Regions from separate parts of the Sphingomonas sp. Leaf30 genome, predicted to be linked through region 2. Evidence: riboswitches for the same ligand, from Rfam matches in the RefSeq annotation. Region 2 holds a riboswitch; the other holds the start of a gene.
What was found. Region 2 has a riboswitch for thiamine pyrophosphate ahead of ASE89_RS03185 (TonB-dependent receptor). Riboswitches for the same ligand answer to the same signal wherever they lie in the genome.

Region 1 (6,209 bases), 360 kb from region 2:
GGCTCTGATCGCGCATCGTACCGGCATCGTGATAACAGGCCTGCGCTGTCCCACCCGCCGGATCGATCGCGACCATCCAGTTGTGATCGCCGCAGTTATGCGCCTCGCACCCCCAGGAGGCGATGCGCCGGCCCCGTTGGAAGATCGGCGTCTGCGGTCCCGAGCGTCCGCGGATCAGCGACCGCAGCCGGGCATCGTCGACCACCGCGAGCAACCCGCCGGCCACCTCGGTGCGATCGAAGAAATCGACGCCATCGACCGCGTCATGCGGATATTTGCCGACATAGGCGGTGAGCGGCGTGGTCTGCGCCTGCCCCGCCACGGGGGTCGGCGTCCGCGTGGCAGGCGGCGTGAAGTTGGCGACCGCAGCGGTCTGCTGGGGATCGTCGCCCGCACTGCAGCCTGACACGGCCATGGCAAGCATTACCATCCCCGCACGCAGCGACAGGGTGATCGGCGCAGCCCCGGATCCGATATGCATCGCAGCCCCCTCATGCTCTTTTCATCCCAACGCGCCGACCGGGCCGAGGTTGCCCGCGATGCCCGCACTGCCGGGGCGATTCGACGGTCCGAATCTACGGGTATGCGCGAGCGCAAGCGTGTATCGTCGCCGTCCCGGGGCGCTCCGCCCCGCCGGAAGGGCAGCATCATGGCCAAGAGCCAGAAGAAATCGAACAAGGAAGTCCGCAAGCCCAAGGCCGAGAAGGAGCCCAAGGCGAACGCCTCGAACCCGACGACCAAGGGCAAGCCCGTCGAGATGACGACGCTCAAGTGATCCGGCACGAAACAGGACGATGACGATGGCGGACGACGATTACGTCTATGACGAGGCCAGCGGCGAATGGGTCGCCGCCGACGCCGCATCCACGACCCGCGCGGCGGACGACGACACGGTCGTGGTCCGCGACTCGGTCGGCAACGTGCTGGCGGACGGCGACCAGGTGACGCTGATCAAGGACCTGACCGTCAAGGGCGCGGGCCAGACGCTCAAGCGCGGCACGCTGATCAAGGCGATCCGGCTGACCGGTGACGCGCAGGAGATCGATTGCCGCTACGACGGGATCAAGGGTCTGGTCCTGCGCGCGGAGTTCGTTCGCAAGCGGTAACGGACGCCCCCCCTGGTCCTCCCCCTGCCGGGGGAGGAGTTCGGGGTGTGGCGGATCAGACGTCCGCGGGGAGGTAGATCTCGCTGCCCTTCTCGCGGAACCTCTCGCTCATCTCCGCCATGCCCTTTTCCGCGTCGGCATGCGCACCCTTGGCGAAGATCGCGCGGTTGGCGTCGGTATGATCGACATCGGCCGCTAGGAACGTGTCGGCCGGGCCATTCTGTTTCGCGGCAAAGTCGCGCACCTCCTGCGTGATCTTCATCGAACAGAATTTGGGGCCGCACATCGAGCAGAAATGCGCGGTCTTGGCGCCTTCCGCGGGGAGCGTCTGGTCGTGATATTGCTCGGCCGTATCGGGATCGAGACTCAGGTTGAACTGATCGCGCCAGCGGAATTCGAAGCGCGCGCGGCTCAACGCATCGTCGCGCATCTGCGCGGCAGGGTGACCCTTGGCGAGGTCGGCAGCGTGTGCGGCGAGCTTGTAGGTGACGACACCGACCTTCACGTCGTCGCGGTCGGGAAGGCCGAGATGCTCCTTAGGCGTCACGTAGCAAAGCATCGCGGTGCCGTACCAGCCGATCTGCGCCGCGCCGATGCCGCTGGTGATATGATCGTAGCCGGGCGCGATGTCGGTGGTGAGCGGCCCGAGCGTGTAGAAGGGCGCCTCGCCGCAGACCTCGAGCTGCTTTTCCATGTTTTCCTTGATCTTGTGCATCGGCACATGGCCGGGGCCCTCGATCATCACCTGGACGTCGCTCTGCCATGCGCGGTGGGTGAGTTCGCCGAGCGTGTAGAGCTCGCTGAACTGCGCCTCGTCGTTCGCGTCGGCGATGCTGCCGGGGCGCAGCCCGTCGCCGAGCGAATAGGCGATGTCATACGCCTTCATGATCTCGGTGATCTCGTCGAAGCGCTCGTAGAGGAAGCTCTCCTTGTGGTGGCTGAGGCACCATTTCGCCATGATCGAGCCGCCGCGCGAGACGATGCCGGTGACCCGCTTGGCGGTCATCGGGATATAGGCGAGGCGAACGCCGGCGTGGATTGTGAAGTAATCCACGCCCTGCTCCGCCTGTTCGATCAGCGTGTCGCGGAAGATTTCCCAGGTCAGCTCCTCGGCAATGCCGCCGACCTTCTCGAGTGCCTGGTAGATCGGCACGGTGCCGATCGGCACGGGGCTGTTGCGCAGGATCCATTCGCGCGTGTCGTGGATGTTGCGGCCGGTGCTGAGGTCCATCACCGTGTCGGCGCCCCAGCGGATCGACCAGACGAGCTTGTCGACCTCGGCGGCGACGTTCGACGCAACCGCGGAGTTGCCGATATTGGCGTTGATCTTGACCAGGAAGTTGCGGCCGATCGCCATCGGCTCGGATTCGGGGTGGTTGACGTTGTTGGGGATGATCGCGCGGCCGCGCGCGACCTCGTCGCGGACGAATTCGGGGGTGACGAAGTCGGGGATCGACGCACCGAAGCTTTCGCCGTCGCGCTTATACTCTTTCAGCATCGCGCGGCCGAGATTCTCGCGGGTCGCGACATATTCCATCTCGGGGGTGATGATGCCGCGGCGGGCATAGTGCATCTGGCTGACATTGGCGCCAGCCCTGGCGCGCAACGGGCGCTTGATGCTGCCGGGGAATTGCGGGACGCCGCCCGAGCGGTCGGGGCCGAGCTGGCCATTGTCCTCGGGCCGGATCTCACGCGCGTCGTAACTTTCGACGTCGCCGCGCGCCTCGATCCACTGGCGGCGGAGTTGCGGCAGGCCGGCGTTGATGTCGATCGTTGCCCTGGGGTCGGTGTACGGACCGCTGGTGTCGTAGACGCGCAAGGGCGGCTCGGAGCAGCTGGGGTCGAGCACGATCTCGCGCATCGCGACGCGGACGTCGGGGCTGGAGGGCACCGCGACATGGATCTTGCGCGAGCCGCGGATCGGGCCGGTGGTGACGCCGATGTCGGCGGTCGGGATGCGAGGATCGTAATCGGCCATGCGCTTGCTCCTAAAGGTTTCGGAGCAAGGCATGCGGTTCTGTGGCGACCGCTCCCTCCCTCCGCCGGTATCAACCGGATCAGGTTCAGCGGGTCGAAGGCTCCTGCCTTCCTCTCAAGCGCGGATCGGCGCTCCCCCGGGGTAGGGCGAGCATAGGCGCAACGGACGGGGGCGCAAACGGAAAAACCCCGCACGGCCGGGCCGCACGGGGTTTCGGATCGATCGGCGGGTTGCGATCAGAAGGTGTAGGTCAGGCCCACCGCGCCGAGCCACTGGTCGGCATCGCCGACGTCCGCGACGATCGGGCTGTCCTTGTACTTGCCGAGCATGCGGCCGTAGAGCACCCCTGCGCCGACGCCGAAGCCGCGGCGCAGATCGCCCGACAGGCTCTGCAAAGCAAACGCGGAGACGTTGACCCGGCGGAAGCCGCTGTCGTTGATGTCATAGGTGCGCAGACCGCTGTTGATCGTGCCGATCGGCGTGACCGCGGCATAGGTCCGGCCAAAGCCCTTGCCTGCATAATCCGCCGACAGGCCGAAGGCGACCAGGGTGCGGACCGACAGCGGCGTGGTGTAGTTGACCTGCGGGGTGATGACATAGCTGTCGTGCGTGCCCGACACGTCGTGGATATAGGCGACACGCGCGGTCAGCGTGTCGTAATCGCTGGTGATGACGCCGGTCTTGCCGATGCCGACGAAGCCGCCGACTTCATAGGCCGTGTCGATCTTGCCGAGCGCGCGGACCTGCCGGTTGTCGACCCGGCCCGTGCGATCGGTGCGGACGGCGGCGATAACGCCGACTTCGTAGTTGATCCCGACCGACCCGGTATTGGGGATCAGGTTCACGTAGAGCTGCGTACCGCGCGTGAAGAAGTCATGCCCGCGGATCGTGCCGATCGCGACCGCGCCGGGGGTGAAGCTGTTGCTGTCCGCACCCTCGTAATCGGGAAGCGACGCGACGCCCAGACCGAGCGTGATCCGGTTGTTGTCGGCGGGATCGGTGATTGGCGGGGTCGGATTGGGATCCGTCTGCGCAAGTGCCGGCGTGGCGAGGGCGACGGCCGCAGTTGCGGCAGTCAGAACGAGTGAGAATGCGCGCAAGGACGGGCTCCGGACAAAAAGGTTCCACCGCGCAACGCGGGGCAACCCCATTCGGTCCGTTGCAATCCGTCAGAAGATGTAACGCATCCTGACCTGTTGCATTTCAGCATCACCGGCGAGCATGAACCGTGCCGCGGAAAAGCGCGGCGGTCCGAAGCGTACCGCCGCGTTGTTCGAGAAACCATAGCCCTCGCGCGGGATGCCCGCGATCGTGTCGAGCTTGGAGTTGCTGTTCTCGTCATGGATGATCGCCAGCGCATAGCCGCGCTGCGGCAGGCCCGAAAAGCTCGTCGTCCGGACCGCGGCGGGCAGGGTCCGGGTCAGTGCCTTGGCATCGTCGACACAGGCAGGGAAATTGTCGGGGTCGGCGGTCAGGCAGATACGGATCAAGCCCTTGGCTGAGCGAAGATTGTCGACCTCGACGTCAAGCCGCGTGACCGGGCTCGCCGCCGCCAGAACGGCCCAGAGCGCCGCCGCGGCCAGCACGCGCGGCAGCCTTGGCATGCGATCTGCCTGCATCGCCGTGCTCCCGGTCGGTGCCGCAGAGCCGATCCCAGAACCGGAAAGTGAGCTCATAATTGCACCTGTATCGTTCATAATGTGGCTGATGGTGGCTGGCCGTGATCAGCCATGTCCCCAATGCTCCCCTCCACATGAACCGGGGAAAAACCTCCCGGCCCATCGGATTGGCCCCCTCCATAACGGTCATGACCGTCAGAGCCAAACCGAGCGCACCGCCAGGGTCGGAATCGCCACGACCCGTAGCGGAATTATCACAGCAACGGCAGCGCCTAGATTGGAGCGAACGCCTTTGCAGCACACGCGGTCGGCGGGCGCACCCGGTAAAACGTCAATCGCAGACAAGGAGATGACGAGCGTGATCGTCATGCCGCGCTCACAAGCATCTGCGCGTGCCGGGTGATGGCCGCTCGTACACCGCGCGATCGGGAAGATGACCGCGAGCGCATCCCGCAGAAGGTCGTTGTCGCCGGATCGCGACTTTCATAGCATCCTCCGCACGACATAATCGGGGACCACAATAGTGATTTTGCTCGCAATACTGCTGCAATCGGCCCAGCCCGTGCCGACCGCCGCTCCGCGACAATTGCCTCCGCTTCACGGTGGGCCTGCAGAAATGACCTGCCCGGTGGGCGGCGAGACGTTCTCGGCATGGCAGCCCGCGATGTTCAGCACCTATGGCGAGCGCCCCGACGGCAAGCCGTACAGCTATTTGCCCTTTCCGTTTCCGCTTCCTGAATGCCCGAGCAACAAGTTGGTCGTTTTCGACAAGGTCTCGACCCAGGACGCGGAAAACCTCGCGCGGCTGATCGGCACCGCCGATTATAAACGGCTGATCGGCTCGGAGACGACCTATTACCGGGCCTATTGGCTCGCCGGAAAGCTGGGCCGGCCGGAGGTTCTGCGTCTCGGACTTTTGCTGTCGGCCATCTGGCAGGTGACGCCCGATCCGAGGTCCCAAATCAGCACCGACGCGCAGAATAGCCAGTTCCAGCGATATCAGACATTGTTCATCCGTGGCGTTCGGGCATTGGGCCCTGCAACGCCCGTAGCGGACCGGCTATGGCTGGAGGCACGGGCCGCGAACGCTGCCCGGCAGATGGGTCGGTTCGACGAGGCAGCGAGGCTGATCGATACGGCCGATCGATCGCTCACGCTCGTTACCGACAAGCGCGGGTGGGATACCTATCTTGCCAAATTGCGCGCCGTCATCGCGCGCAAGGATGCTGGCGTCGAACCGCTCGACATGATCCCGGAGCAAGAGGTCGCCTTCACCTGCCTGCGCCGGCCGCCATCGACCAGCTTCGACAAAGCCACGTGCACGAGCCCGGCGGTCGTCGCACGGATGGCGACGCTCAACGCCAAGCCGAAATAGCCGCCTCGAACCCAGGTCAGGCGCGCCGGTCGAGGATCAGGATCGGCGCGTCACGATAGCGGCCCTCGATGCGCAGGCGGTAGCCGAGGCGCTCGGCGAGGCGGAGCGAGGGCGCGTTGCTTGGGTCGATG
Region 2 (6,209 bases):
GACACCCACCGCGGGAAAGAAACCCGCCGCGGCGCGGCAACTCGCGCCGACGTCATAGGCCTGGCGCAGGAAGCTCTCGGTCACCACGGTGTTGGTGTCGCCGAGATCGAACTGCGCGCGTTCGAGCGCCGCGCTGCCGGTCACGCTGCAGGGCGCGCCGACCGGGGTCGTCACGCTCGAGGTCAGGTTGATCCGCTCGCGATCAAGGCCGCTGAACCGGGTGTTGAAATCATAGCCGACCGTGCCGCCGGCGGTGACGCGGGTGCGTCCGAAGATGCGGTTCAGGTTGACAGCCAGCGCCGGCGAAACGCGGATATTGTCGCGCGGCCCGCTCCCGCGCGCGTCGTTGAGACGCAGCACGTTGCTGTCATAGACACTGGTGATCACCGGCACGACACGAAACCGGTCGACATTGCCCGCGACGGGCACGCTGACGGGTGTGTTGACGTTGACCGTCTGTGCCTGCGCACCGCTCACCAAACCGCCAGTCATGGCCGCCGCGAGCGCGACCTTGCCGATCCGTGCAGTTCGCTCGTCTCGAGCCCTTCGCATTGTTTCCCGTCATGTTTTCAATTGCTACCCGCATGATGCGCGGTCGCATTTCGTCCTTCGAGCTATTCCGGCGCTTGTCAAATCGCGACTCGCGGCACCGGGCCCAAGGGCATCGCGTCTCGATAAGTGAAAAGCGCGATCAGGTCGAGTGACGGCGTCGCACGGTGCTGTCCCTTGATCGTACACCGGGTCGCGACGATTCGGGTGTCAGGCCTCGGCGATCAGGCTGAGAACGTCGCCGATCAGGCGTCGCATCGCGTCGCGCGCACCATCGGCATCGCGCGCGGCGATCGCGACGGCGACCGCGGCATGGTCGGCGATGTTCGCGCTGCGCCCCTTGATCCGGTTGGTGAAGCGGATCGAGGTGCGCAGCGCGGTTTCGACCACCGACTGAAACTGTGCGTAGAAGGGATTGCGCGACGCGCGCAGGACGGCGACGTGGAACGCGATGTCCGCGTCGAGCGGATCGTCATAGCTGCGCTCCGCAGCGGCCATCCGCGCCAGCCCCGCCTCGATCGCGACCATGTCCTGTTCGGTGTGGTACAGCGCCGCGAGCGCCGCCGCTTCGGGTTCGATCCCGATCCGCAGCTGGTTGAACTGCTGGAGCAGCTCGACCGAGAATTTGCGGTCCAGCAGCCAGCGCAGCACATCGGTGTCGAACAGGTTCCAGCTGCTCGATGGCTGGACGATCGTGCCCTGTCGCGGGCGCGCGCTGACCAGTCCCTTGGCGGTCAGCATCTTGACCGCCTCACGGGTCACCGATCGGCTGACGCCATGCGCCACCGCGATCTCCGCCTCGGTTGGGAAGGGCCGATCTGTATATTGGCCGGTCACGATGGCCTTGCCGAGCAGGTCGAGCATGCCATGCGTAAGGTTCCGTCCCAGATCCCGATTCTCCAGGGCAACGACGTCGGTCAGCACACGCTCCATAAAGCTTGTGTGGCGCAAACCGGTCCGGCTGTCACCCACTGCAAGCGTCTGGGTGGCGTGGATTGTCATATAATTCTGTCGCGCGTGTGCTGGGAAGGCGCTGCGGATGGGCAAACGGGCAATAACGCTATCCCCGGAAGACCGAACCGCCTAGACGGCGCGCTCCCCGGGGGGCCGCTGACGCGCGGCTGAGAGGTGGGCTGCAGCCCATGACCCGCTGAACCTGATCCGGTTGATACCGGCGTAGGGAGGGCTGGCGGCGCGTCCGTCGTCCCTCCGTGTGGAGTGGACGCAAGACCGTGATGATCCTTCGATTTGACCTGATGACGGGCCGGCCGCCCCGTGTTGCATGCAGTGCGCTGGCAGTGGCACTTGCTGCTGTGGTGGCCTTCGCCCCCGCCGGCGCGCAGACACAGGCGGATTCGCGGGACGGCGCCGACCCGGTCGATATCCGCGTGGTCGGCCTTCTTGATCCCGAGGGGCTGCTCCCCGATCAGACGGTGCCCAAGTCCGAGAGCGCGATCGCCGCGGCGTTCATCACCAAGCAGGCGCCGACGCTCAACGCGTTCCAGCTTGTCAACCTGCTGCCGGGCGCGACCGTCGCGTCGAGCGATCCCTACGGCCTGTCGACCAGTTCGAGCCTGACGTTGCGCGGGCTGGGGCAGGACGAGATCGGCGTGACGATGGAGGGCGCGCCGCAGAACGACATCGGCTATTATTATGCCTATCCCTCGCAGTTCGCCGATACCGAGAATCTGCAGCGCATCGCGCTGGCGCAGGGCGCGGTCGATATCGCGTCGCCGACGCTGGGCGGCGCGGGCGGGTCGCTGTCGCTCTGGCTCGACGATCCGAATGAGGCGCCGCGCGGGCTCGTCGACCTGTCGATCGGATCCTATGCGGCGCGGCGCGGCTTCGTCCGGCTCGATAGCGGGCGGATCGGCCAGACGGGGTTGCGGGCCTTCGTCTCCTATTCAAACACGCGCGCCAGCAACTGGCGCGGTGCCGGCCATGACACGCGCCAGCATGTCGATGCCAAGCTGCTCGGCGAATGGGGCAACGGCAACCGCGCGAGCCTGGCGCTGTCGTTCAACGATGCGAACTCGTCGACCTATCGCAGCCCGACGCTCGCCGAATGGCGCGCGCAGGGACGCGATTTCAACTTCGATGCGCGGTACAGCGCGGGCAACACCAATTACTGGCGGCTGTACCGCGCGCCGTTCCGCAACCTCTATGCGTCGGCGCCGGTGCATCTGGCGCTGGGCGCGGGGGTGACGCTCGACAGCACCAGCTATCTGCAGTTCGGTTACGGCAATTCGCCCTATGGGACGCAGCTCGGTACGACCGGTAACTTCCTGGGTATCGAGCCGCTCGCCGACCCGATCGCGCTGCCGGGTGCGGTCGACGGGGTCGCGACGGTGCTGGGCAATTATACCGGCGACCAGCGCCGCGTGGGCACGGTCAACACGCTGACGATCGAGCGCGGCATCCACCGGCTGACCGCAGGGCTGTGGTTCGATCACGGCACCGACCGCGTCGTCCAGTCCTATACCGCGGTCGGTGCCGACGGCGAACCGGCCGATCGCTGGGGGTATCGCGCAAAAGCGATCCGGACCGCCGACGGCCGGCTGCTCGCCTATGAGAACCAGCGGACCGTGACGGTCACCAAGGCGGCGTTCCTGGCCGACCATATTACGCTGACCCCGCGTCTCGCAGTCGATATCGGGTTCAAGGGCGTCAATGTCCTGCGCAGCGGGCGCAACTACCTGCCGGGCCCGCAGGACCGCGTCCGTCTCGACAGCTTCGCCGCGCTGCCGCGGGCGGCGGTGCATTACGAGATCGACGACCGGCAGCAGCTGTTCGCCAATATCACCACGAACTTCCGCACGCCGAACGAGTTCACGCTCTACGACAGCTATGCGGGCGGTGCGCTGGTCAGCGCGGGGACGACCGCGCTGAAGAACGAATATGCGGTCTCGCAGGAGCTGGGCTATCGCTATATCGGCCCCGCGCTGTCCGCATCGGTGACGGGGTTCCATTATGATTTCCGGAACCGCCAGCTGGCGACGGTCATCAACAATGGTGGCGCGCTGGTCAATTCGACGCTGAATGCCGGGGGACAGAGTTCCTACGGGATCGATGCCGAGATCGACTATCGCCCGGCGCGCGGTGTCAGCGTCTATGTCTCGGGCGAATATCTGCGCGCGCGGATCAGCGACGACCTGCCGGTCGGCGACGACTATCTGCCGACCCGCGGCCGGCATGCGGTCTCGAGCCCGACCGTGCAGATCGGTGGCGGCGGGACCTATGACGACGGACGGCTGTTCGGCAGTGTCGCGGTGAAATATGTCGGGCGGCAATATGCGACCTTCGTCAACGACGAGAGCATCAAGGGCTATGCGACGCTCGACCTGTCGGTCGGCGTGCATCTGGCGTCGATGCTCGACGGCAAGCGGACCGACCTGCGGCTGAACGCGATCAACGTGACCGATCCGCGCGTGCTGGCGGGGGTGCAGTCGGTCTCAACCAATGCGCGCGACGTGATCGGGCGCGGGGGGACGCTGATTTCGGGATCTGCGCCGACCTATTATGTCGGGAGTGGTGCGGCCGTCATGGCGACCATCTCGCGCGGCCTGTGACCGGTGCGGGCGCGATGATCGGCGCGGGCTCGCCGGCGGTGCATCTGGTCCACGGGATGGGTACCGACATGGCCGCACCGAGCTGGCCGGCGATCACCGCCGAGGAAGCCGCGACGGTGGTCGCGCAGTTTCCGGCCGCCGGTCCGCTCGAGCACGTGCACTGGCATTCGCCGCGGCCCTTCTCCGCGGCGGCGTTGATCGAGACCGGGCAGGGGATGTTCCTGCTCAAGCGGCATCACCGCCGGATGCGGACGCCCGATCAGCTGGGCGCGGAACACCGGTTCATCGCGCACCTGAGCCCGCACATTGCGGTGCCCGAGGTCATGACGCTCGCCGCCAGCGACAGCGGCGCGCCGGCCCGCGGCGACTGGACCTATGAACTGCATCGCAAGGCCCCCGACGTCGACCTGTATCGCGACCGGCCCTCCTGGACGCCGTTCCTGTCGCTGGCGCAGGCGCGGGCGGCGGGCGTGGCGCTGGCGCGGCTGCACCGGGCGTCGCAGGGGTTCGATGCGCCGGCGCGACCGCCACAACCGCTGGTCGCCAGCTTCACCATCCTGCCCGATCCCGACCCGATCGCGGCGACGGAACGCTATGTCGCGGCGCGGCCGGCGCTCGCCGCGTTCCTCGCCCCGCGGTCGTGGCGGCGTGAGCTCGCGTCGCTGTTCACGTCGCTCGGCGACGGGTTGCAGCCGCGGCTCGCCGCGCAGCCGCCCTTGTGGACGCATAATGACTGGCATCCCTCCAACCTGCTCTGGGAGGCGGAGGACGTGCGGACCGTCATCGATTTCGGGCTGGCGGACCGGACCTGCGCGCTGCACGACCTGGCGATCGCGATCGAACGCAGCGGTGTCGCCTGGCTGGCGCTCGGGCAGGGCGAGGATGCCGCGATCGGCCAGCCCGAGGCGGCGTGCGCGCTGCTGGCGGGCTATGCGGCGACGACCGCGTTCGATGCGGAGGACCGGGCGACGCTCGTCCGGCTGCTGCCCCTGGTACACCTCGAATTCGCCTTGTCGGAGGTCGCGTATTTCGCAGGGGTGCTCGGCGACATGAGCGCGGCGGCGCTGGCCTGGGATGGCTATCTGATCGGCCATGCGGCGTGGTTTCTGTCCGCGCCGGGGCAGGCGTTCCTCCGCCGGATCGCCGATGCGGAGAACGGCGCATGACGATGCTCGAGATCGCCGCGGTCGCGGTCAGTTTCCTCGGCATCTGGCTGACCGCGGTGCGGCGGCTGTGGTGCTGGCCGGTCAACCTGCTTGCCTGTGCGCTGTACTTCAAGCTGTTCCTCGACGTGCGGCTCTATGCGGACATGATGCTGCAGGCGGTGTTCGCGGGTGCGCTGGTCTATGGGTGGCGCAACTGGACGCGCGGGCGGCAGGATGCGGGCGACGTCGCCGTCGTGCCGCTACGGCCGATCCCCGCGCTGGCGGGGCTTTGCGCCGGTGCGGGTGCCGCGATGGCGATCGGCTTTGTCATGAGCCGCTATACCGACGCGGCGCTGCCCTGGATCGATGCGACGCTGAGCAGCTTCAGCCTGGTCGCGCAATATTGGACCGCGCGGCGGCACAGTGCGAGCTGGCTGCTGTGGATCGTCGTCGACATCGTCTATGTCGGGATGTTCGTCGTGAAGGGTCTGATGCTGACCGCGGGGCTCTATGCGGCGATGATCCTGCTCGCGCTGCTGGGCTATCGACAGTGGCAGGCGGCGCGTCAGAACCAGGCGCGCACACCGAGCGCGAGCGAGACCCCGCCGGTCGTATCGCCATCGCTGCGCGCATAACGCGCGGTGGCACCATAGCGCCGTTCCCAGGACAGTCCGACATAGGGCGCGAATTCGCGGCGGATCTCGTAGCGCAGTCGCAGGCCCAGTTCGGCGGTGGATAGCCCCGCGCCGATCCGGCTGCCAGGCATGTCCTGCGCGGCGAGGTTCAGCTCGACACGCGGCTGGAGGATCGCGCGCTGGGTGATGCGCTGGTCGTACCAGGCCTCCGCACGCGCCAGCACGTCGCCCTTGTCGGACAGGAACAGCGTGCCCTCGACGTCGAACCAATAGGGCGCCAGACCCTCGACCCCGAGCGCGGCATAGGTCCG

Region 1: linked by a shared signal. The riboswitch ahead of thiC (phosphomethylpyrimidine synthase ThiC) and the one ahead of ASE89_RS03185 (TonB-dependent receptor) in region 2 are both predicted to bind thiamine pyrophosphate.

What each region holds. Positions count from the first base shown of each region.
Region 1 is NZ_LMKZ01000001.1:301,944-308,152, reverse strand. It holds gene ASE89_RS01460 (hypothetical protein) at 1-481, opposite strand, end outside; gene ASE89_RS21410 (hypothetical protein) at 650-775, shown strand; gene ASE89_RS01455 (alkylphosphonate utilization protein) at 801-1,106, shown strand; gene thiC (phosphomethylpyrimidine synthase ThiC) at 1,162-3,084, opposite strand; TPP riboswitch at 3,124-3,231, opposite strand; gene ASE89_RS01445 (MipA/OmpV family protein) at 3,321-4,184, opposite strand; gene ASE89_RS01440 (DUF2141 domain-containing protein) at 4,254-4,703, opposite strand; gene ASE89_RS21495 (hypothetical protein) at 4,899-5,072, opposite strand; gene ASE89_RS01435 (hypothetical protein) at 5,320-6,078, shown strand; gene ASE89_RS01430 (GNAT family N-acetyltransferase) at 6,095-6,209, opposite strand, start outside.
Region 2 is NZ_LMKZ01000001.1:661,709-667,917, forward strand. It holds gene ASE89_RS03175 (outer membrane beta-barrel protein) at 1-552, opposite strand, end outside; gene ASE89_RS03180 (FadR/GntR family transcriptional regulator) at 760-1,482, opposite strand; TPP riboswitch at 1,647-1,735, shown strand; gene ASE89_RS03185 (TonB-dependent receptor) at 1,806-4,118, shown strand; gene ASE89_RS03190 (phosphotransferase enzyme family protein) at 4,133-5,284, shown strand; gene pnuC (nicotinamide riboside transporter PnuC) at 5,281-5,898, shown strand; gene ASE89_RS03200 (copper resistance protein B) at 5,829-6,209, opposite strand, start outside.